3 regions of the Bacillus sp. P4_E1 genome follow, and region 2 is predicted to be linked to each of the others. Evidence: predicted binding sites of a transcription regulator. Region 2 holds the regulator's gene; each other region holds the start of a gene.
What was found. The regulator NrdR, encoded in region 2, represses ribonucleotide reductase genes. The targets are predictions, from matches to a motif close to AACACNATATATNGTGTT.
Positions count from the first base shown of each region.

Region 1: AC1DS7_RS22250 (anaerobic ribonucleoside triphosphate reductase) is a predicted target of NrdR. The motif match lies at 4,169-4,186, and genes of this name have one in related genera.
Region 3: nrdI (class Ib ribonucleoside-diphosphate reductase assembly flavoprotein NrdI) is a predicted target of NrdR. The motif match lies at 5,543-5,560, and genes of this name have one in related genera.

Region 1 covers NZ_JBFUIV010000019.1:7,461-15,655, reverse strand. Annotated here, with positions in the region: gene AC1DS7_RS22285 (3'-5' exonuclease) at 1-578, shown strand, start outside; gene AC1DS7_RS22280 (FbpB family small basic protein) at 710-853, shown strand; gene sspN (acid-soluble spore protein SspN) at 897-1,031, shown strand; gene AC1DS7_RS22270 (glycoside hydrolase family 18 protein) at 1,108-2,400, opposite strand; gene AC1DS7_RS22265 (acyl-CoA thioesterase) at 2,510-2,929, shown strand; gene AC1DS7_RS22260 (HesB/YadR/YfhF family protein) at 3,007-3,297, opposite strand; gene plsY (glycerol-3-phosphate 1-O-acyltransferase PlsY) at 3,407-4,003, opposite strand; gene AC1DS7_RS22250 (anaerobic ribonucleoside triphosphate reductase) at 4,229-6,085, shown strand; gene nrdG (anaerobic ribonucleoside-triphosphate reductase activating protein) at 6,082-6,534, shown strand; gene AC1DS7_RS22240 (response regulator transcription factor) at 6,553-7,230, shown strand; gene AC1DS7_RS22235 (S1C family serine protease) at 7,434-8,195, shown strand, end outside.
Region 2 covers NZ_JBFUIV010000013.1:48,292-56,486, forward strand. Annotated here, with positions in the region: gene thrS (threonine--tRNA ligase) at 1-1,423, opposite strand, end outside; T-box leader at 1,472-1,699, opposite strand; gene ytxC (putative sporulation protein YtxC) at 1,731-2,612, opposite strand; gene dnaI (primosomal protein DnaI) at 3,005-3,943, opposite strand; gene AC1DS7_RS18620 (replication initiation and membrane attachment family protein) at 3,977-5,383, opposite strand; gene nrdR (transcriptional regulator NrdR) at 5,529-5,990, opposite strand; gene speD (adenosylmethionine decarboxylase) at 6,187-6,570, opposite strand; gene AC1DS7_RS18635 (glyceraldehyde-3-phosphate dehydrogenase) at 6,956-7,984, opposite strand; gene coaE (dephospho-CoA kinase) at 8,094-8,195, opposite strand, start outside.
Region 3 covers NZ_JBFUIV010000008.1:3,351-11,545, reverse strand. Annotated here, with positions in the region: gene queC (7-cyano-7-deazaguanine synthase QueC) at 1-646, shown strand, start outside; gene queD (6-carboxytetrahydropterin synthase QueD) at 646-1,137, shown strand; gene queE (7-carboxy-7-deazaguanine synthase QueE) at 1,130-1,846, shown strand; gene queF (preQ(1) synthase) at 1,865-2,362, shown strand; gene AC1DS7_RS12850 (YkvS family protein) at 2,413-2,598, opposite strand; gene AC1DS7_RS12845 (hypothetical protein) at 2,852-3,010, shown strand; gene AC1DS7_RS12840 (histidine phosphatase family protein) at 3,092-3,694, shown strand; gene AC1DS7_RS12835 (GNAT family N-acetyltransferase) at 3,755-4,333, opposite strand; gene AC1DS7_RS12830 (hypothetical protein) at 4,595-4,789, shown strand; gene AC1DS7_RS12825 (hypothetical protein) at 4,815-5,132, shown strand; gene nrdI (class Ib ribonucleoside-diphosphate reductase assembly flavoprotein NrdI) at 5,610-5,969, shown strand; partial or broken gene AC1DS7_RS12815 (ribonucleotide reductase N-terminal alpha domain-containing protein) at 5,956-6,654, shown strand; partial or broken gene AC1DS7_RS12810 (ribonucleoside-diphosphate reductase subunit alpha) at 7,056-8,195, shown strand, end outside.

The sequences.
Region 1 (8,195 bases), on a different contig from region 2:
TTTTAGCGAAAAAATATATGAAGCATGCGCCTAATCATAAACTTGAAACGTTAAAACGAATGCTTGGAATTCGATTAAGTTCTCATAATGCATTTGACGACTGCATTACGTGTGCGGCTGTTTATCAAAAATGTGCAGCGGTTGAAGAAGAAGGAAAAAGAAAAGCGAATAAGGAAGTACTTGATGAAACAGCGGTATTTGAAGCAGTAAAAGAAATGCTTGTACGAAATAAACGTGATATTGAGTGGATTCGTTGTATGAATGTTGGGAGTTATTTAGATATAAAAGCCTTTTACCCAATTATAAGGTTAAAGGTCAAAGGGCGAAAGAAATATGTGTTAACAGAAAAAATGGAAGACGATGTAAGAGAAATTTGTACGAGCTTAACATACGAGGCAGCATTGAAAAGTGAGATTGGCAACACGAGAATTATGATTGACAGTGTAGAGGACATTTTGAAGCTAGAGAGCTACATTGTAGCAGAATACGATTCTGTATTACGAGCGCTGGATGAATATAGAGCAAATAAAGTAAATGCGGATGAAGAAATTAAAAAATATTTAAATACGATGGTGTAAAAAATCCCATGTGCAATATATGCGCATGGGATTTTTTATCAAAACATAAAATTTTCTTGCAAATCTGATTAAAGAGTTTTTCATTTGCTCATACTATGTAATAAGAAAGCGTAGAAGAAAGGGTGAGCAACATGAGAAGAAGTCGCCGTAGATCGTTTGAAGAACTTGTAAATGAAAATAAACAACAATTATTAAGCGATCGTGATGCAATGGATCGAATTGAAAAACGAATTGAAAAACGTTATGAAATGAAACTTTTTAAGCAGGCTGAATAATTCTTAACACTAGTACGATACTAGTGTTAAGGAGGCGATAGTAATGGGTAATCCGAAAAAGAATTCAAAAGACTTTGCACCAAATCAAATTGGAACACAATCGAAAAAAGCTGGTGGCAATAAAGGGAAGCAAATGCAAGACCAAACTGGCAAACAACCAATTGTTGATAACGGTTAAAAAAAGGAGAATGTCATCATTCTCCTTTTTGTGTGTTTGGATAATATTATAAAAATATTTAAAAAGCTGACTTTCGTCAGCCTTTTTTCGTAATTGTAAAGTTTTCAACGAGTAAACGCCAATTTTGTGGGAATGGTAGACCAATCTTCCAGTAACTAATACCGCCAATGCCTTGTTCTTTCATTAAATTGAATTTACTTTGAATAGACCTCGAATCTTCAAACCAAACCTCGTGTTGTACGCCGTTTTCATCAAAGTAATTAAAATGTGGAGCTTGGGCTGTGAAATCATAGCGGATAGGAACATTGTATTTACGAGCAAGTGCAACAGCTGCGACAGAGCTAACTGCTTTTGCGGGTGGATTCCCTTGTTTGAAAGGAAGTTTCCAATCAAATCCATATAAATTTTGCCCCATCATAATTTTTTGTGGGGGCATTTGAGATTTTGCATATTGAAGTACTTCTTTTACAGGACCAATAGGGGAAATCGCCATCGGTGGTCCACCTTGCCAACCCCAGTCGTATGTCATAATGACGACGAAATCAACAATTTGTCCTTGTGCTTTATAATCGTGAGCCTCAAAAAATTTCCCTTTTTGATTTGAGCTCGTTTTCGGTACAAGTGTTGTACTTAATGTGTACCCGCTAGGTAAGCGTGTTTTCACATTTCGTAAAAAACGATTATACGCTTCGCGATCTTCAGGTGCCACACTCTCGAAATCGAAATGAATGTCTCGCATGCCATATTTTTCAGCTGTTTGCAAAATGTTAGTAATAAACTTGTTTTGAATTGTTGCATCGCGTAAAATAACCGAGGTCAGATCGGCACTGAAATTTCCATTTTCAATATTTGTAATAACGAGCATAGGGATGGTGTTACCTTGCGTTGCAATATTAGCGATTTTCGCTGTTTCCGTCGGTTCTTTTAAAGTGCCGTCTCTTTTTGCTTCAAAGCTGAAGTAGGCTAAATATGTTAAAAATGGATTAATAGCACGTGTAGCATTTACTAAACTTTCTTTTATCGGTATTGTTGAAGGCTGTAAATAAGCAATGGATTCTACTGCTCGTTTTGTTCCTTTCGGTATATATAATTGCTGTCCGACATGGAGAATAGATTTTAATGAAAGGTTATTAACTTTAGCTAAACTGGCGAGAGGGACGTTATACGTTTGAGAAATTCGATAAAGGCTGTCACCTGGCTGTACATAATAATTATTGCCTTTTGTATTAACGATAAGTGCCTGACCAACAACGAGTGTTTCAGCTGGATTTAGTCCATTGTCTTTTACAATTTCTTCAGGTGTAGATCCGTACTTTGATGCTAAACCATAAACACTATCACCGCTACGAACAGTTACAATTTGGATCATGTGCTTGCCCCTTTCGGTAAAAGATTCACTGTTTTTATTTTATTTTTGATTCCACTGTATTATGATTAAATGTATGCAAGGTAGCAGAAGTGAAAGAAGGCGAATAGAAATGTTTGTAGCAGAACATGAAGTTGAAATCCGCTATGCGGAAACAGACCAGATGGGTGTTGTTTACCATTCAAACTATTTAGTGTGGCTGGAACTTGGGCGCACTAAACTTATACAAGAATTAGGATTTTCATATGTTGAAATGGAGAAAGAGGGAATTATTTCTCCTGTATTAGACTTGCAAATTTCATATCGTAAAGCGATGCGTTACGGCGAAAAAGCTATTGTGAAAACGTGGGTTGATACTGTGAGCCCGCTCCGCGTTGTATATGGATATGAAATTTATAATAGTGATGGCGAACTTTGTATTACTGCAAGCACGACGAATATTTGTGCGAAAAAAGAAGGTTTCCGCCCTGTATCATTTAAAAAATTATATCCTGAGTGGTATGCGAAATATGAGGAAATTAAAAAGAAATAAAGTGAAACTTTAATCAGTGGGGGTCTTACTACCCGCAAATAGCGGGATAAAAAAAGCGTGGCAGAAGCCACGCTTTTTTATTTTTCATAATTAAATTGAGGGAAATCATCACCGTCGTTAAGTGTAACTAATAAATTATGTCCATCGAAGAACCACTCATCATCGCCTTCAATAAAGAAGTTAATACCTTCTTCTTGAGTTTGAACAGCAGGGTGCGCAGGGTCATCTTTACGAATACCTAAAGAAAGTCCTTTTTGCACAGTACTGCAACCGCCGTATTGTACGAAAAGACGTATTGTTTCACCCGATTGTAAGTTTAATTCGTTTTTATACCATTGTGCTGCTTCTTTTGTTACGGAAAGATTCATGTATAGTTCCTCCAAATTATGTTGCTTTTTCTTTTAGTATAAAAAATAACGCAAAAAGACGCTATTAATATGCTTCACGTTTTCTTTTTGCGTTATGTGGGTTACGATCTTATTTTTGCTTTTTTGAAAAGTTTGCTTTTGGTTCAGTTTTATTTATAATTCGTCCGATATTTGCACGGTGTTTATAAATAACCATACCTGCTAATAAACACATCGCAATAATGAAGATTTTATCCCCGCTAACAATGGATGCAATAACAGCAACGACAGCTGTTATCATAGAAGAAAGTGATACGTATCTTGTTGTAAATAAAAGGCTGAAAAAGACAACAGCTAATATTGCAAAAACAACTGGTGAATAGCATAATAGCACCCCAGCAGAAGTTGCAACTGCTTTCCCCCCGCGGAATTTTGCGAAGATCGGATAGACATGTCCAAGAACAGCGGCTAATCCAAACCATAGTGGGTGAATATCTGACCCGAAAATAATCGGTAGACCTGTTGCTAATGTACCTTTTAAAATGTCAGCAATTGTTACGATAAAACCTGCTTTTTTCCCTAATGTACGGAATGTATTTGTTCCGCCTAGATTACCGCTTCCATGCTCACGAATGTCGATTCCATAACCAATTTTTCCAACGACTAATGCAAATGGAATCGAACCGAGTAGATAGGCAACGATAAATAAAAGATATGTAATAACCATGAGTTCAGTCTCCTTTATACAAATGTGTTGATAAAGGGTAAAAAGAGTTTTTCCCATTTATTGTACCATACATTTGTAAAGAGCACATTTCTTTTTTATAAATGAAAAAGTCATTAATTTTTAAAAAAACTTTCACAGGAATGTTACATTTTTCACAGGAACAGAAGAACTATATGTTGTATGATTTTAATCAAAAGACAACAACATGTTGGTGGAGGGTTATGGATGTTGAAACAAAATGTACGTGGAGAAGAATTAATGAAAGTATTTGAGACAATTATCCACGGTAATGAACAAGATTTAATGCAGGAAAATGCAAATGTAGATGGTCGATCTCCAATGGGAGTAATGGGAACGTTCGCATCTGAGAGCGCAAAGTATTATGCAGTAGAAAAATTATTATCAGATCAAGTGAAAAAAGCGATAGATCAAAATATATTATATCCACATGATTTAGATTTTTATGCAACAGGAACGACGACTTGTTCGCAAATTCCGTTAGCGCAAATGCTAGCTAACGGTTTTCATACTGGACATGGACATATGAGACAACCGCAAGACATTAAAAGTGCGTTGGCGCTTTCTTCAATTATTTTTCAGGCGAATCAAAATATGCAGCACGGTGGTCAATCGTTTGCACTCTTTGATATTGATTTAGCTCCATATGTGAGAAAAACAGTAAAGAGACATAAAAAACGACTACAGTCATATCCGCTTACGAAAGAACAAATAGAGGAATTTGCATGGAAAGAGACAGAAAATGATACGTATCAGGCGTGTGAGGCTTTCGTTCATAATTCAAATAGTATGCATAGTAGGGGCGGGGGACAAGTACCATTTATTTCTATTAATTACGGAACAGACACATCGAAAGAGGGAAGACTTTTAATTAAGCAACTTTTAAAAGCGACGCAAGCTGGACTTGGTAAAGGGGAAACACCGATTTTTCCTATTCAAATTTTCAAAATGAAAAAAGGCGTGAACTTTGAAGAGTGTGATCCGAACTATGATTTATTTGAATTAGCGTTAGAAACGACCGCTGAGCGATTATTCCCTAACTTTTCGTTTTTAGATGCTCCGTTTAATGCTGTGCATTATGATGGTCGACCTGAAAGTGAAGTATGTTATATGGGGTGCCGTACTCGTGTTATGTCTAATATACATGGGGAAGAAACAGCAATTGGAAGAGGGAATTTATCGTTTACTTCTATTAATTTAGTAAAATTAGCGCTAATTAGTGGATCGAAAGAAGCGTTTTTTGAAGCGCTAAGTTATTATTTAGATTTAGGCGTTAAGCAATTATTAGAGAGATTTGCTTATCAATGTACAAAGAGAGCAAGAGATTTTCAGTTCTTATATTCACAAGGTGTATGGCGTGGTGGAGAGACGTTACAACCTGAAGATGCTGTGGCACCGATTTTAAAACAAGGGACGTTAAGTCTTGGTTTTATCGGTCTTGCAGAATGTTTAGTAGCGTTAACTGGAAAGCATCATGGAGAAAATGAAGAATCGTGGAAGCTTGGATATGAAATTATTTCCTTTATGAGAGAGAGCATGGATAAGGCGATGGAAGAACATCAACTCAATTTCTCTGTAATTGCAACGCCTGCAGAAGGTTTATCAGGTAAGTTTGTGAAAAAAGATAGAGAAGAATTTGGTGAGATTAGCGGTATAACGAACCATAATTACTATACGAATTCATTCCATATTCCAGTTTATTATAACATTCAAGCGATAAATAAAATTCGTTTAGAAGGACCTTTCCATGCCCTATGTAACGGGGGACATATTACGTATATTGAACTAGACGGAGCAGCTATGCATAACAAAAAGGCATTAAAGCAAATTGTGCAAGCGATGGCAGAGAATGGCGTTGGGTACGGTTCAATAAATCATCCTGTTGATCGTTGTAAGTGCTGTAGTTATCACGGAGTTATTGGGAATGAATGTCCAAGCTGTGGAAATGAAGATGAGGCTAATATAGAAAGAATTCGCCGTATAACGGGCTATCTTGTAGGAGATATGTCGAAGTGGAATAGTGCGAAACGTAGTGAAGAGATGGATCGGGTGAAGCATAAATGAAAGTTATGAATATCATTCATGATAGTGTAGTAGATGGAGAAGGGTTGCGGACAGTCGTGTTTTTTGCGGGCTGTCCGCATCGTTGTTTCGGGTGCCATAACCCGAAATCTTGGAATGTTTGCAATGGAACTGAAATGACGGTAGAAGAAATTGTGAAAGAGATTGAAAGTAATTCATTAACAGATGTAACATTTTCAGGTGGAGATCCATTCTTCCAAGCTGCTGAAGTGAAAAAAGTAGCAAAAGCTGTGAAAGATTTGAAAAAAAATCTATGGATGTATACAGGTTATACGTTAGAAGAGATACAGAGTTCTCGAAATAATGATATGATAGAGTTGTTACAGTATGGGGATGTTTTAGTCGATGGAAGATTTGAAATCGAGAAAAAAGATTTAACACTTCCATTTCGCGGAAGCTCCAATCAACGTATTATTCGATTGAAAGAGTAAAAAGGCGGGATAGATTATATGAATAAAACAGTATTACTTGTTGAAGATGAAAGAAGATTACGTGAAATTGTTAGTGATTATTTTCGTAATGAAGGCTTTGAAGTAATCGAAGCAGAAGACGGGAAAAAAGCGTTAGAATTATTTGCAGAGCATGAAATTGATTTAATTATGTTAGATATTATGTTACCAGAAATAGATGGATGGTCTGTTTGTAGACGAATTAGAAAAGAATCAGCAGTACCAATTATTATGCTAACAGCACGTTCGGATGAGGATGATACATTACTAGGTTTTGAATTAGGTGCAGATGAGTATGTAACGAAACCATTTAGCCCGAAAGTGTTAGTAGCTCGCGCGAAGACGTTATTGAAACGTGCGGATGGAGCGGTAGGAGTATCAGAAGAAAATACTATGTCTTTAGCTGGAATAGAAGTGAATCGACTATCTAGAACAGTTTTAGTAGATGGTGAAGAAATTATATTGACACATAAGGAGTTTGAACTTCTTGTTTATTTAATGGAGAACAAAGGAATTGTGTTGTCACGTCAACATTTATTAGATCAGTTATGGGGATATGATTACTACGGTGATGACCGAACGGTTGATACACATATTAAAAAACTGCGAAATAAGCTAGGAGATAAGGCGAAGCATATCGGCACTGTTATTCGAGTAGGTTACAAATTCGAAGAATAACCTTTAAGTTACTATGCATCTCGGCTTTGGGATATAGCAAATTTACACTCTCCTTTGTAGGTGGAATGTACAAAAAATACTTTTCTTGTCTACAATGGTAGATAGGAGTATTTTTTTAATTGGATTTCACGATGAGTTCACAAGAAGGACACAAAATGTGACTATACTGAAAGTACGAATTCACCAGGGAGGGGAAATAAAACATGGGATATTACGACGGACCGAATTTGAATGAAGAGCATAGTGAAACGAGAGAAGTGAAAAAATCAGGTAGTAAAAAAGGATATTTTTTCACAGGTTTAGTTGGAGCTGTAGTCGGGGCGGTTTCGATTAGTTTTGCAGCACCGTACATGCCATGGGTGCAAAATAATAATGCAGCTGTTTCGTCATTCAATTCTAATAAACAAGTAGAAGGAACTGTAGTTCCAGTTGTAAATAAAGCGAAAAATGAAACTGATTTACCGGGAATGATCGAAGGCGCGAAGGATGTTGTTGTAGGTGTTATTAATATGCAACAAAGTGTTGATCCATTTGCAATGCAACCGACAGGCCAAGAGCAACAAGCTGGCTCAGGATCAGGTGTTATTTATAAAAAAGCAGGAAATAAAGCGTATATTGTAACGAACAACCATGTAGTAGATGGAGCAAATAAACTTGCTGTAAAACTAAGTGATGGTAAAAAGGTAGATGCAAAGCTTGTAGGGAAAGACCCTTGGTTAGATTTAGCGGTTGTAGAAATTGATGGATCTAATGTAAATAAAGTTGCCACTTTAGGTGATTCAAGTAAACTTCGTGCGGGTGAAAAAGCGATTGCAATCGGTAACCCACTAGGATTTGATGGAAGTGTAACAGAAGGTATTATTAGTAGCAAAGAACGTGAAATTCCAGTAGATATTGATGGCGATAAGCGTGCAGATTGGAATGCTCAAGTTATTCAAACAGATGCAGCGATTAACCCAGGTAAT
Region 2 (8,195 bases):
TCGGACCATAGAATGCCGCTTCACCTTCAGCTTCATAGTAATCAAGACCCATTTCATCCATAGCTTCTTTTAACATACCTTGTGCTTTTTCCCACATCTCATCATCAGCATAATACTTTTTAGTATCTGCTGGGTCACGATAAGATAGACGGAATGAATAGTTTTCTAAACCGAAATCTTTGTACACTTCTAACGTTAAGTTTACAACACGTTTTAATTCTTCTTTAATTTGATCTGGACGAACGAAAATGTGCGCATCATTTAAAGTCATTCCGCGTACACGTTGTAATCCAGATAATGCTCCAGACATTTCATAGCGGTGCATTGTTCCAAGTTCCGCAATACGGATTGGTAATTCACGGTAGCTGTGAATATCATTTTTATAAACCATCATATGGTGAGGGCAGTTCATTGGACGAAGAACTAACTCTTCATTATCCATTTCCATTGATGGGAACATGCCATCACGGTAATGGTTCCAGTGACCAGAAGTTTCATAAAGCTCTCTACTTCCTAATACTGGAGTGTATACGTGATCATAGCCTAAGCTTGCTTCTTTATCAACGATGTAACGCTCGATAATACGGCGAATTGTTGCACCTTTTGGTAACCAAAGTGGTAAACCTTGTCCTACTTTTTGGCTATTAGTAAATAGTTTTAACTCTTTACCTAATTTACGGTGATCGCGCTCTTTCGCTTCTTCAAGCATACGTAAGTGCTCATCTAATTCTGCTTTCTTAACGAATCCAGTACCGTAAATACGTTGTAACATTTTATTATTGCTATCGCCGCGCCAGTAAGCACCAGCAACACTTAATAATTTAAACACTTTAATCTTCCCTGTAGATGGAAGGTGAACACCACGGCAAAGGTCGAAGAATTCGCCTTGCTCATAGATTGAAATAATTGCATCTTCTGGAAGATCGTTAATTAAATCTAATTTTAACTCATCGCCGATTTCTTCAAAGCGACGAAGTGCTTCTGCACGTGGCACTTCATGACGAACGATTTCTAAGTTTTCGTTCACGATTTTTTGCATTTCTTTTTCGATTTTTTTGAAGTCTTCAACTGTAATTGCTTCTTCCATATCAATATCGTAGTAGAAGCCATTTTCGATTACTGGACCAATGCCAAGCTCAAGCTTAACATCTTTATATAAACGTTTTAACGCTTGTGCTAAAAGGTGAGCTGTTGAGTGGCGTAAAATATATAAGCCATCTTCAGAATCTAATGTAATAATAGAAACTGCACCATCTTCTTCGATTGGTGTAACAAGATCGATCATCTCATCGTTTAATTTTCCAGCCACAGCTTTTTTCTTTAAGCCTGGGCTAATAGAAGCTGCGATTTCTTCAGTTGTTACTCCTTTTGGAAACTCCTTCACAGCTCCATCAGGGAAAGTAATTTTAACTACATCTGCCATCACTGGTCACTCCTCTTTTTTTTCAAAATAAAAAACACTCATCCCATAAAAAGGGACGAGTGTTGAATTCGTGGTTCCACCCTTGTTCCAATTAACCTTATTGTTAATTGCTCAAGTTCAACATAACGGTGTTGTCCGTTAGCAATTACTAGAAAAACTTTCACTGCTAAAGTTTAGAGGTGGTAAGTAATTATCCCGTACTAGGAAGCTCACACCCTAAGGCTTCCCTCTCTGAAAATCGTAGAAAACTACCCATGTCCTCATCATGACATTTCAATATATTTCATTTATGTAGGTAATTATATGCTCAAAAACTTAGAAAATCAAGGGCGTTACCTTTATTTTTTAAATTTTTCACATTGCGCTCAAATTCATGTAATCCATGTAGTTGCACTCGTTCCTGAAATACATTTCGCAAAGTAATAATCATATTATGATCTTGTTCTTTCGTATATAAATAAATCTTTTTCGGCGAAATAGAAAGAAGTGGTGCAATTACTTTCGTATCGATATATACATCCTGTTTCTTTAATAATTCTTCATCTATATATTGAACCAATTTCTCCTGTTTTAAACGCCTACCTTTATCATCATAGAAAATAAAACTTTCATCAAAAATAAGATGTACACAGGACAAACGTGATTTCCGGCTACTTACTTGTTGGCGAAGTGTCTCAATGAATATTTGGTATTCCTGCTCCATCTTATACTCATCAATTGCAACTTCAGCAAGCTTAGTTACCATTTCCCTATATGTACGAAGACGAAAACGAACGTATGATGAAAACGAGAATGAGAGCGGATCACAAAGCCAATCATTCAAAGACGACGCAATATAAGATTCAAATTTTTGACGTGTTAAATCACTAGCTACTCCTTTTCTTCTTTCCTTTAAAATCTCATGTGCCATATGCAATATTTGATGACACTCTTCTTGTTCTTCATAAAAAAACTTTTCCTTTAAAATGGTATGAATCCATTCATTTTGTTTCACATTCATAATGAAATATAGTAATACTGGCAATAAAATCTTTTCAATATAATTTGATTCACATAATGGTATATGAATAACAACCTTTTGTTCGTTTAAATATACACTTGTTTCCTTATATAAGGATTCTGTTCTTTTCGTTAGTTGTCTGTATACGTACACAGCATCATTTTTTTCTTCGAAGCAAATTTCAATCACTTTTGTCCCCCCTTTTATCCCCGCTCTAAAGGATTGCATCTATACGTTACAAATCCTATAAGAGTCCGATCTATGGAAGTTCACTCTTAGTAGAAACCTATCTCCCATTGTTAGAACATCCACTCGATATGGCTTGCTAATTTTATATATATTAAGGGAGGGAGAAAAAAATGATACAAGCTACTCTGAAAAAATGATTAAAATAAAGTGAAACTTTAATCAGTGGAGGTTTTGTCCATCGTTCACTGATTATTAGCCCGCACCAATCGGGCTTTTACGGGCAGCAGCAGGGCTCCCACCTAACTTCTTTGCTTTACAGCCGAATTTTGAGGTGGGAGTCTTACTGCCCGCCAATAGCGGGATAAAAAAGAGCAAGCTTCTCAGCTCGCTCTTTACTTATTACGACGATTCTTCCCGCCAATTGGGATTGGCTTCGCTAAATATTTAATTCGTTCCATAATACGGGCCGCTTTCATCTCTTCTGCTTCACCGCGCTGTGTATACGTTAAATGATGTTCCAACTGTTTGAAATCAAAGTTAGATGTAAAGAACGTCGGTAAGTTTTCCAACATACGGAATTGCAAGATTGCACCGAGTACATCATCACGTACAAAACTTGACATCGCTTCTGCCCCGATATCATCTAACATTAATACTTGTACACGTTTGACAGCATCAATCTTTCCGCTAATCGAATTATCTTGAATCGAACTTTTGATTTCACGTAAAAATTCAGGGAAGTATACGAGCATCGAACTAATTTTCTTTCGCGCAAGCTCATTTGCAATTGCCCCTAAAAGATACGTTTTCCCTACACCAAATTTACCGTACAAATATAAACCTTGTGCTTTTTTACCTGGTTCGTATGTGTTTAAAAATTCATTCGTTGCACCTATTGCATCAATACGTGCGTCTAAATCTGAAGGGTCTAAATTTTCCATAGTTGCCTGCAAAATGTCAACTGGCATATATACACTTTGAACGAGTTTTTCATATTTTTTTCTCTCATCATATGCTACTTTTCTAATACAACGATCGTATTGAATATCAATCATCTTACCTTGAATGACGAGCTTCGGCTCATATCCTTGTAGCATATTTTTACATGACCCTAAATCTGGACAATCCGCACACCCTACACTTTGTCCAATATATTCATATAACTTCACAAGACTTCGTTCAATCATAGAAGTCGTTACTTCACCTTTATGTTCGTCTATAAATTCTTTCACACGAGGGTGCGCCATCACTTCTGCCTTTAAGACTTCATATCTATTTTTAAAGTTTTTATTTTCCATTAATTTCGTAAATGAATTTTGAATATGCTCCATTTTCTCACCTCAAAGAGCGTTCATTTTCTTTTATTAATCACGCTTATATTTTTTCAATACTTCTTCTAATCGTTTCCGTTCATCTTCTAACGTACTTGCATCTTTTTTCGCACTTACGTCATTTTTTACAGGTTCTTTCTCTTCTTCTTTCGACTCTTCTTTAAGCCAATCTGGTACCATTTCTTTTCGCACTGTTTTCTTCGCTGTACGACCTTTTTTCTTCGTCTCAGCCCACTCTTGATATTGACGATTCTCTTCTTTCGCTAGCGCCATCGCCTCGCCTACTGTACCGACCTTTTTTCGCGCCCAATGTCCAGCAATCTTCTCGACATACGTTTTAGCAAGCTTCATATCTGAGCGTAGCATAACGTAATAAATAAGTACATTCACAACCCCTGGCGTTAACTTTTGATTTATCATTACATCCTCAACGATTTGCAAGTCCGCTTTCGTCGCCTCTGCACCGCCTGAAATCTCTTTCAATAGTTGTTTTGGCGAGATTTCCTCTAACTGTTTCATTAGCATCTCTTCTTGCGTAGATGGCTCTTTCTCTTTCATTGTACGAGCAGCATGAGGTTGCACTCTTTCACTTAATACAGGTAACGCTTGACCATTTTCGAATTGATACCAATCGCGTGCTCCCTTCCGAAGCCTTTCGATATCAATTGTTTGCACTTCTGTCACTGCGCCAAGAACGATATTTTGCATCGATAACACATCCACACCGTACACATAAGCGAGTGTAATAACACATTCTCTCACTTGATCTGTAATCGCCTTTTTAGGAACAAGGGCTGATAGTCCGTCTACAAATAAAGAGAAATTAAAGAAATCGTTCCAAACTTTCGGAGCATCCCCATTCTCGTTACTTGGCATAATTGTCGTTTTCGGGATACGCAGTTCTTCTTGCGCATATTCAAACTGACCTGGGTTAAACGAATCAAATATATCGTTGAAGGAGCGCGTAACATTTTCATAAGAAGCAAAATCGAATTCTTCTTCTAAGAAATATTGCTTTACTTGGTTGTATTTTGTCCGACTCAAGCGATTATATAAAAAGATACTTAAAACAATATCATCAAAAAACTGCTTCGGAGATAAAGGTGGTTGCAATTCATATATAAACATCCGAATATCTTTTTCTTTCTTAATATATACATTTAAAAGACCAATCGCTTCTAACTTTACTCGTTCCCCATATATTTCAGGAAGTTGCATTTGCATAGTCACCATAAGGGAGTGATGTGTATTCTCTTTCCCAAACACACGATCTTGCTCTAACTCTCCCCATAGTGTCATGTATAAGCTAAAAGCTCTACTACCTATTAACGGCTGATACAACATCGTTAATACTTTCCGGTCGTAATTATGTAACAACCCTTTCGCACTTACTTTATAACGATCAATCGGCAATAGCTCCATCCATGACTGTTTTTCCATTCTTGCTTTTCCTTTCTCTCATCCAATCTAGCCTACATTTCACTCGTTCTATCTTTATTATATAATTTATTAGCGAAAAAGAGCTATTAGCTTCCGCTTCTAGCTCTCTTATCTCGTTTACTTACAGTATATAAAGAGATTCCTTCTATTCTCTCTCTTTTTGCAGTATATCTTTTAATTCTTCAATAAATACATTTAAATCTTTAAATTGACGATACACAGAAGCAAAACGTACGTAAGCAACATCATCAATATCACGAAGTTCTTCCATAACAATTTCACCAATCATATCACTTTTCACTTCTGATATACCTAAGTTACGAAGTTCACGCTCCACACTTTGTGTTACTTCCTCTAACTGCCTTAAAGATACAGGTCTTTTTTCACACGCTTTAATTAAACCGCGTAAAATTTTCTCTTTATTAAACTCTTCTCGTGTTCCTTCTTTTTTAACAACGATAAGAGGTGATTCTTCTACTCTTTCAAATGTCGTAAAGCGACTTAAACAACTTTCACACTCTCTTCTTCTTCGAATAGAGCGCCCCTCGTCTACCGGACGCGAATCTAACACTCTTGTTCCATTATGAAAACAGGATGGACAACGCAATTCATTCACTCCTTTACACTATAATCTTTATTCTTTCGCTACTCACCTACATGTGAAAATATATATACAATATTATATAACTCATTCTTCTATAATGACCACTCTAAGTTATTACATATCGTGATCCTATTTTATATAAACTAAAAAAGAGGTGCATTATACACCTCTTTACATTTTAAATCAATTATGTTCTTTTTTAAAGAGCTTTTGTTTCTCTCTGCTTAATTTCGAAGCTACCAGTGCCTCGAGGAAGCTCGATGCTCTCACGCGTTTTCGCGTTTAAACCTTCTGCAATATATTCTGCAGCAACATTTGGATCAATACGATCCCCACAAGTATAAACATCAATACTTGCGTAACCGTGCTCCGGAAAGCTATGAATTGTTAAATGTGATTCCGAGATAATTACTACTCCACTTACACCTTGTGGTGCAAATTTATGAAAAGCAACCTCACGTACTTCAGCACCAGCTCTTAGCGCTGCATCCACAAATAATTGTTCAATATACGGCATGTCATTAAGCTTGTCGAAATCGCAATCCCAAAGTTCAGCAATCACGTGACGACCCATCGTATCCATAGTATCCATTCTACAGTTCCCCCTTGTAAATTTATTCTAACTGTTCGAATTGAAAACTAATTTGCAATTTGGCTTGCTCCACTACCACGGGGGAAAGTTAGTCCAGAGAGGTCCTAACCCTTTAAGTAGTGACTACGTACCTCAGCTCTTAAGTTTACGAGTGTTAGTATACTTTGTTTATTTTCATTTTGCAACAACAGTTTTTTCGATTTTCTGTCATATTTTCCTCTTTACTTTTCCCTAAAAAAAATTAATGATTCACGAATACAGTAATCTCAACGTTTCGTGGTATGTCCACTATTTAAAAATATACTTATATAATTTTTTTCCTTTTCAGAAAAAAATAAAAAAGAGGGCAAATTTTCACTTGCCCTCTCTCGTTCACTTAAATATGTTGCACATTTTTTTGTTTCGCTAATTCATCAACAACTAACGTTACAAGATCTACAACACGACGAGAGTAGCCCCACTCGTTATCATACCAAGCAAGTACTTTCACTTTACGATCACCCATTACCATTGTAGACAAACCATCAATAATAGCTGAGTGTGTATTTGTATTAAAATCGATAGACACTAAAGGCTCTTCGCAGAATTCTACAATTCCTTTTAATGCACCGTTTGCAACAGTTTTGAACGCTTCATTAATATCTTCAACTGTTACATCACGTTTTACGTCTACTACTAAATCAACAAGAGACACGTTTGGTGTTGGTACACGAAGGGCCATACCATGAAGTTTTCCGTTTAAGTGTGGAAGAACTTTTGCTAGCGCTTTTGCAGCACCCGTCGTTGTTGGAATGATAGACTGTCCGCAAGCACGCGCTCTTCTTAAATCTTTATGTGGGTTATCAATATTTTTTTGGTCATTTGTATAAGCATGAACAGTTGTCATTAAACCGTTTTCAATTCCGAACTGCTCATCTAACACCTTTACAACAGGCGCTAAACAGTTTGTTGTACAAGATGCATTTGAAATAACAGTATGCTTTGTAATATCTAATTGGTCTTCGTTCACACCAACTACGATTGTTACATCTTCATTTTTACCAGGTGCTGTTAAAATAACTTTTTTCGCTCCAGCTTCAACATGAAGAATTGCTTTTTCTTTCGAGTTAAATTTACCAGTTGCTTCAATTACAACTTCAACACCTAGATCTTTCCAAGGCAACTCCTTTGGATCGCGGTTGTTTAAAAGGCGAATCATTTTCCCATCAACTAGTAAGTGATCTTCAAATGCTTCCACTGTTCCGTCAAACTTTCCATGAACTGTATCATATTTAATTAAATGCGCTAACGTTTCTGATGGATAGCTTGCATTTATTGCTACAATTTTGAATGCGCTTTCTTTTATTGCTTGACGAAATACCATTCTCCCGATACGTCCAAATCCATTAATTGCCACACGAGTCATAATATGTTATCCCCCTTGAATGCGTTATACTATTTATCTCCAATCCCAATAATAGTATAACACAAAAAGGAGATATGTCACTAAGCATTTTCATTAATTTCACAATTTTTTAATCAATAATGTTCCATTCTTTCAAAATAGAGGCTAATTGTGTTTTCGTTCCAATAATTGTGCCATCATTATAAATTACTTCATCTGCCTTCTTTACTTT
Region 3 (8,195 bases), on a different contig from region 2:
AGTTGTTGTTTTTAGTGGTGGACAAGATAGTACAACATGTTTATTTTGGGCGATACAGCAGTTTGAAGAAGTGGAAGCTGTAACATTTAACTACAATCAACGTCATAAATTAGAAATTGATTGTGCAGCGGAAATTGCGAAAGAGCTAGGAATTAAACATACGATACTAGATATGAGCCTATTAAATCAACTTGCTCCAAATGCGTTAACGAGAACGGATATGGAGATTACACATGAAGAAGGTGAATTGCCATCAACATTTGTAGATGGACGAAATTTACTATTTTTATCATTTGCGGCTGTATTAGCAAAACAAGTTGGAGCACGTCATATTGTAACGGGTGTATGTGAAACTGATTTCAGTGGTTATCCAGATTGTCGTGACGTGTTTGTGAAATCATTAAACGTTACATTAAATTTATCTATGGATTATCCGTTTGTTATTCATACACCACTTATGTGGATTGATAAAGCAGAGACATGGAAATTATCTGATGAACTTGGAGCATTTGAGTTTGTTAGAGAAAAAACATTAACATGTTATAACGGAATCATTGGTGATGGTTGCGGTGAATGTCCAGCATGTCAACTTCGTAAAGCGGGATTAGATACGTATCTACAAGAACGCGAAGGAGCGAGCAACTAATGGATAACTTTTTTGGATTTCGCATCGTAGAAAATTTGCAAAAAATGGACAAGGATATTCAGCGTGAACAACTCAAATATCATAATAAAAGAGTAATGGTCAGCAAGGAATTTACATTTGACGCAGCGCACCATTTACACTGCTATGAAGGGAAATGTAAAAATTTACATGGACACACATATAAAGTCGTATTTGGAATTAGCGGATATGTAAATGAAATAGGCCTTGCAATTGACTTTGGAGATATAAAAGAGATTTGGAAAAATGAAATAGAAATTTATTTAGATCATCGTTATTTAAACGAAACATTGCCAGAAATGAATACGACTGCTGAAAATATGGTCGTTTGGATTTATGAAAAGATGGCAGAAGCATTAACGAAAGATAATCGTGCGAACGAATATAAGGGAGCTCGTGTTGAATTTGTTCGTCTTTTTGAGACGCCGACTAGTTATGCGGAAGTAAGACGGGAGTGGATGCTCGATGAGTAAAATTCCCGTCTTAGAAATATTTGGTCCAACCATTCAAGGAGAAGGGATGGTTGTAGGACAAAAGACAATGTTTATCCGTACAGCGGGCTGTGATTATAGCTGTGCTTGGTGTGATTCTGCTTTTACATGGGATGGATCGGCCAAAGATCAAATTAAACAAATGACACCGGAAGACATTTGGAATGAGCTTGTAGAAATTGGTGGAGAAAATTTTTCTCATGTTACGATTTCGGGTGGAAATCCTGTTTTGCTGAAAAATATGCAATTTCTTCTTTCTATATTAAAGGAGAATGGAATGCGAACAGCGGTAGAAACGCAAGGGAGTAAATGGCAAGATTGGTTGCTTCAAATTGATGAGGTAACGATTTCTCCAAAACCACCAAGTTCAACTATGAAAACAGATTTTCATATGTTAGATTCTGTTATTCATAAACTAGCAGGGAAAGATTTTAGTTTAAAAGTAGTAGTATTCGATGATCAAGATTTTGAATATGCAGTTAAGATGCACGAGCGTTATCCGAATGTACCATTTTTCTTACAAGTAGGGAATGATGATACGAAAACAGTGGATGATGCGGTGCTTATAAAAAAACTATTAGAAAAATATGAGTGGCTTATTGAAAAAGCTGTGAATTGTAAAGAAATGAATGATGCGAAAGTACTGCCTCAGCTTCATGCGTTAGTATGGGGAAATAAACGAGGGGTATAATGAGAAGGGATGTTTAAAATGGCAGGAAGATTAGATGAAGATTTAAAAGATGTAACATTATTAGGAAATCAAAATACAAAATATGTATTTGAATATAGCCCGGAAATTTTAGAGGTATTTGATAATAACCATCCAAACCGTGATTACTTTGTAAAATTCAATTGTCCTGAATTTACAAGTTTATGTCCGAAAACAGGACAACCAGATTTTGCAACAATTTATATTAGCTACATTCCAGAACAAAGAATGGTAGAGAGTAAATCTTTAAAGCTATATTTATTTAGCTTCCGAAATCATGGTGACTTCCACGAAGATTGCATGAACGTTATTATGAATGATTTAATTAAATTAATGGATCCACGCTATATTGAGGTATGGGGGAAATTTACACCACGTGGTGGTATTTCAATCGATCCTTACTGTAACTACGGCCGCCCAGGAACTAAGTATGAGAAAATGGCAGACTACCGCATGATGAATCACGATTTATATCCAGAAAAGATCGATAATCGTTAATATAGAAAGAAAGGATCTGTATGATATACAGATCCTTTCTTTCTATTATATTATGCATGTTGATTAATGACAGTATAGTTTTTATGGCTTACAACTGTAAGAGGTTCCATATCTAGTTCTCTAAAATTCTCCATAATTGTTATATCAACAATAACGGAGTTTTGATTTACCTTTTGAACACGGCCTTGCATTCCACCTTTAAATTCAATGATATCTCCAGTTTCTGCGATCTGCATAAGCAACTCTCCTTGTTCCAGTTTTCCCAAAAAAAGAATAATTTGGGCTTTTTTATTTCTTCTTATTTTGAACTATATTTACTACTTTGTAAATGTTTCCAAAGTAAAAATTCGAAAAATATTCACTTTTTGTAAGAAAATATGTAAAAAATATTGTTTAGGAGAAGAATGATGAAAATGCATACATCTTTATACGGGAGTATAATAAAAGATACAATGACCTACTAAAGTGGGAGAAATTAGGGGCTGGAAAATGATGTTTGAAATTGTGGGGAGCTTTATAGCGATTTTATTATTTTTATTTTCATATATACAGTTGAAGAAAGTGCGTCATCATGAAACAACTACATATTTTGATGGACTGGATGGTGTGCACACTTCGATAACACATGATAGTGGTGGGGATATATAACTTTCTTTTTATGCATGGTATGATGGCAAGAAGAAATAGTACGTAATATAGTTCGTAAGTGATGAATGGGGAGTGGAAAGAATGCGAATTTCTTTTATTCGTCATGGTCGTTTGGACAGTACTATAGAGCCAATGACAATTATTTTATTTCGTGAATGGATGAAGCAATATGATTTAGGGACTACAGTAAAAGAAACTCCTATACCAATTGAAACAATTGAGGCGATTGAATCAGCGAAACTGGTTGTAACGAGTGATCAAAGGCGCGCTGTACAGTCAGCGGCTGAGTTATTGGATTCCCTATCTTTTGTGCAAAATCCTCTTTTTAGGGAAGCGGAAGTTCCAACGAGTTTTTATGCTCCAAAATGGTTGAAATGTAAACCGAATGTATGGATGTTTATTGGACGTACACGATGGATAGTTGGTTATAGTAAAGAGGTTGAGTCTTATAAGGAAGTACGAGAAAGAGCAAGGCAAGCCGCTAATATGTTGCACCGCTATGCGCTCGTACATGGACATATTGCCCTTGTAGGTCATAGTTATTTTAATGCGATGATTGGGACTGAACTGAGGGCAATGGGGTGGTCTGGTTCGCCTATTTTTCATAGGAAGCCATGGGGATGTACAACGTATACATTTCATGAGGCGATGGATGGAAATGTATTAAATACAAAATTAATTTAAAAGAGGCTGTCCCTTTGGCAGCCTCTTTCTCTACATAACAAGTAAAAAAGAATTGTCCTTTTAAGATATAGAAACCAATGACCGTAATGGTTTTATTAGATGGGCATACGATTCACCGACGAGCATAACGGTTTTATCTTCTTTGTAACCAAGTTTTTCATATAGTGAAAAAGCGCGTTTGTTTTCTAAATTAACAAGTAAGGCAATTTTTTCATGCCCTTTTTCAGTTGCATGAAGTTCAGCTGCATCGATTAATTTAGAGCCAATACCACGTCCACTGTACATACTTGAAACTGACAACGTGTCAATATAATACTCATCAAGTTCAGCTTCTTTTTCTAACGTAATGGATTCGTCTTCATGTAGTTCTCTTAAGTAGTGTATGATTGGTGCATCAAGTTGTTCAGTGTCACTACCGTGATAAACGACAATAACCCCAACTACCTTTCCACCTTGTTCAGCCACTAAACAGTTTTCATAGCTCAATCGATTATTTTCTTTTACGAACCATGTTTCAAGTCCTAGTATTACTTTTGCTTCAACTGTGCTACCTGTGATTTTTTCAGCAATTTCGTGCAGAGCGTTATACAATAAAGGTGCTACTTCTACCGCATCTGTCTTTTTTGCTTTCCGAATCATAGTATCCCTCCTAGTTCTAAATGTATATTGTAGCATAAAATAAAATATCAAACAGTGATTTGGAACTTTGTTATACAGGGTATCAAAAAGTTTGATATAGAGAAGTAGCTATGTTAGTATATGATATTTAGTGCGAATATAATAAAGTGATATAGATATAAAAATAATGAAAGTGAATTACATAATAGTAACGGGATAATTTTACCGTTGTCGACCTATAGAAGATGCGATAGAATAAAATATTGCAGAGAGGTGAAATACATGGATAAACAATTAGCAAATACAATTTTGGATCAGCTGAAAAATGATGAAATAAAGGAGTATGTTGCGAAGAAAGATGTATTTTATACGTTCAGAGAAGTTGTTGTAAATCGAGAAGATTTTAAACATATTATCGGGAACGCACAGCGCGGTGGACAGGTAATTTATACATATTCAGAAACACCACGTTCATAAATAGAAGATAAAGGAGAGGGGAATTATGGGGGATTTTAAACAAGGCATATTGCCACATTGGGATTATATGTGGAAAGATAGAGCTGGGAATAGGTTTATGGGAATGGTTATGTATCCAGAGAAACGAAAATGTTCAGCAAAAATGCTTCAGAAAATAAAAAGGGCGTATGAACAAGCAGTAGAAATTAAAGTAACGGTACAAGTTCAACATACATATCAGTACGTAGAAGGAATGATCGTATACTTTGATGAAGAAGCTCCTGTATGTACAATGCTCGATAAAGATGAGAATCCACATCATATATTTGTAAGAGATATTTTGCGTATTGAGCACCCTGAATAATTTTTTTCATAAATAAATTGAAGTTCCATAATAATAATCTTTTTCTATAATAGTTATCTTTTAGTATGTAACGAGGAACGAAAGAATATGTATAATATTTAATAAAGTAAAATTGATAAATGTAATCGTTTGTTAGAACAGATTATCGTTTAATATCTGTTCTTTTTTGCGTGATGCTGGAGAAATATATTACTCCAGCATTTACTGTTTTATGACAAAAAATATTGGTAACTTTTTTAAAAATAAGGTTAAATTCGTTGACAACTTTTTTGAAAAGCACTTTATTGACATGAGTTTTAGAATGTTGTTTCATAGTCTTTGTATTGAAAAAAATCGACGGTCATGTCGAAAAGTAAAAGTTAAAAAAAGAAAGAATTTATACATATATCTTGTGTCTTATTTTGAAACGTAATACAATATATAGAGAAATCAAGAAACGACATACAGAGAATATAGATTGGAGAGGGAGGGTCGGAAATGTTAGTTGCATATGATTCTATGACAGGAAACGTGAAGCGTTTCATTCACAAATTAAATATGCCGGCCGTTCAAATTGATGAAGCTCTAGTATTAGATGAAGACTTTATTCTTATTACGTATACAACAGGTTTTGGAAATGTACCGGAACGTGTTTTAGACTTTTTAGAACGCAATAATGAAAAATTAAAAGGCGTATCTGCAAGTGGCAATCGTAATTGGGGAGACATGTTTGGTGCAAGTGCTGACAAAATCTCTACTAAATATGAAGTGCCTATTGTATCAAAATTTGAGTTATCTGGAACAAATAATGATGTAGAATATTTTAAAGAAAGGGTGCGGGAGATTGCGACACATTGAACTGAATAATGAAATCACGCAAATGCAGGACGGTTTTTATCAGCTTCATAAAGATAAAGAGGCGTTAGAAGTCTTTATGGAAGAAGCTAGAGAGAATACCGTTCATTTTAATAGCGTGGCAGAGCGAATGGAGTATATGAAAGAACATGATTACTATTACAACGTTCTGGACGAGTATAGCTTGGAGGAAGTAGAAGGAGTTTATAACATCGCTTATGGTGAAAACTTCGAGTTCCAATCTTATATGGCAGCATCTAAGTTCTATAAAGATTATGCGTTAAAAACGAATGATCAAAAACAATACTTAGAAAGCTATGAAGATCGTGTAGCAATTGTGTCATTATACTTAGGACGCGGTGATGTTGCGAAGGCAAAACACTTCGCAAGCATGATTGTAAAACAAAACTACCAACCAGCGACACCAACCTTTTTAAATGCGGGAAGAAGCAGAAGAGGAGAAATGGTGTCTTGTTTCTTGTTAGAGATGGATGATAGCTTAAATTCAATCGGCTTTAACATTAATACTGCAATGCAATTATCGAAAATCGGTGGTGGAGTAGCTTTAAACTTATCTAAGCTACGCGCACGTGGTGAGCAAATTAAAGGTATTGATAACGCCGCAAGTGGTGTAGTACCTGTTATGAAATTACTTGAAGATTCGTTTTCGTATGCGAATCAGTTGGGTTAACTTTATGGCTCAACTATAAAACCAGGTCAATTGCTGGAACGCCTGAGTATATCAAGGTAGGATACTACGAAGAAATTACGTAGCGAACCCTGAAAATCCAAGATTGCAGGAAATCAGCAGCCGAGCTCCTAAATTTATTAGATAAGGAGAAGGTTCAACGACCAAGTGGCTATGTAGGTGACTAAGTAGCTCGAACCTGGCTTCTCAAAACAACCAAATTCAAAGGGTGTATACAGTTATTATAGTTTATGCCATATTCATGTGCATCAAACATATGATAAATGGTTAAATGAAGAATTTGGCGAGAAGAAGATATGGTCTGAACTCTATAGCGATATAGAGAGGATAGCAGAAATGACTATCCCCCATACGTTTTGACGATATGGAGTAACAATATGCAACGAAAAGGTGCAGGTGCAGTATACTTAAACATTTTCCATTGGGATATTATTGAATTCCTTGATACTAAAAAAATAAATGCCGATGAGAAGAGCCGTATTCAGTCTCTATCAATCGGAATTATCGTTCCAAGTAAGTTCTTTGAGCTTGCTGAGAAAAACGAACCTTTCCATGTTTTCGCGCCTTATACAGTATTTAAAGAGTACGGAAAACATTTAGATGATATAGATATCGACGAAATGTACGATGAATTAATGAGCAATCCGAAAGTGAAGAAGAAGCCATTAGATATTAGTGCGCGTGATATGCTTATTAAAATTGCTATGATTCAGCTTGAGTCTGGTTACCCATACTTAATGTTTAAATCAAATGCAAATAACCAGCATCCACTGAAGGATATTGGAACTGTGAAGATGTCGAACTTATGTACAGAAATCTTCCAGCTACAAGAAACTTCTGAAATAAATGATTACGGTACAGAAGACATTATCCGCCGTGATATTAACTGTAACTTAGGATCGTTAAATATCGTAAACGTAATGGAAAATAAAGAAATTCGTGAAGCAGTTCATGCGGGAATGGAAGCTTTAACAGCTGTTTCTGATATGACGATCATTCCGAATGCCCCAACTGTGAAAAAAGCAAATGATGAGCTTCATTCAGTTGGACTTGGAGCAATGAACTTACATGGATATTTAGCAAAAAATAAAATCGCTTATGAAAGTGCTGAAGCGAAAGAATTCGCTCGTACATTCTTTATGATGTTAAATTACTACTCGATTGAGAAAAGTATGGAGATCGCTAAAGAAAAAGGCGAAACATTTAAAGACTTCGATAAGTCTGATTATGCAAACGGCACATACTTTGAAAAGTATGAAACGACAGATTACAGCCCAGTAACTGAAAAAATTCAGCAATTATTTGAAGGAATTCATATTCCAACAAAAGAAGATTGGACAAGTTTAAAAGAGCAAGTACAGAAGAATGGTTTATACAACTCATATCGTCTTGCAATCGCTCCGACACAATCGATCAGTTACGTTCAAAATGCAACTTCAAGCGTAATGCCAATCGTAAGTCAAATTGAATCAAGAACGTATGCGAATGCGACAACATATTATCCAATGCCGTATTTATCA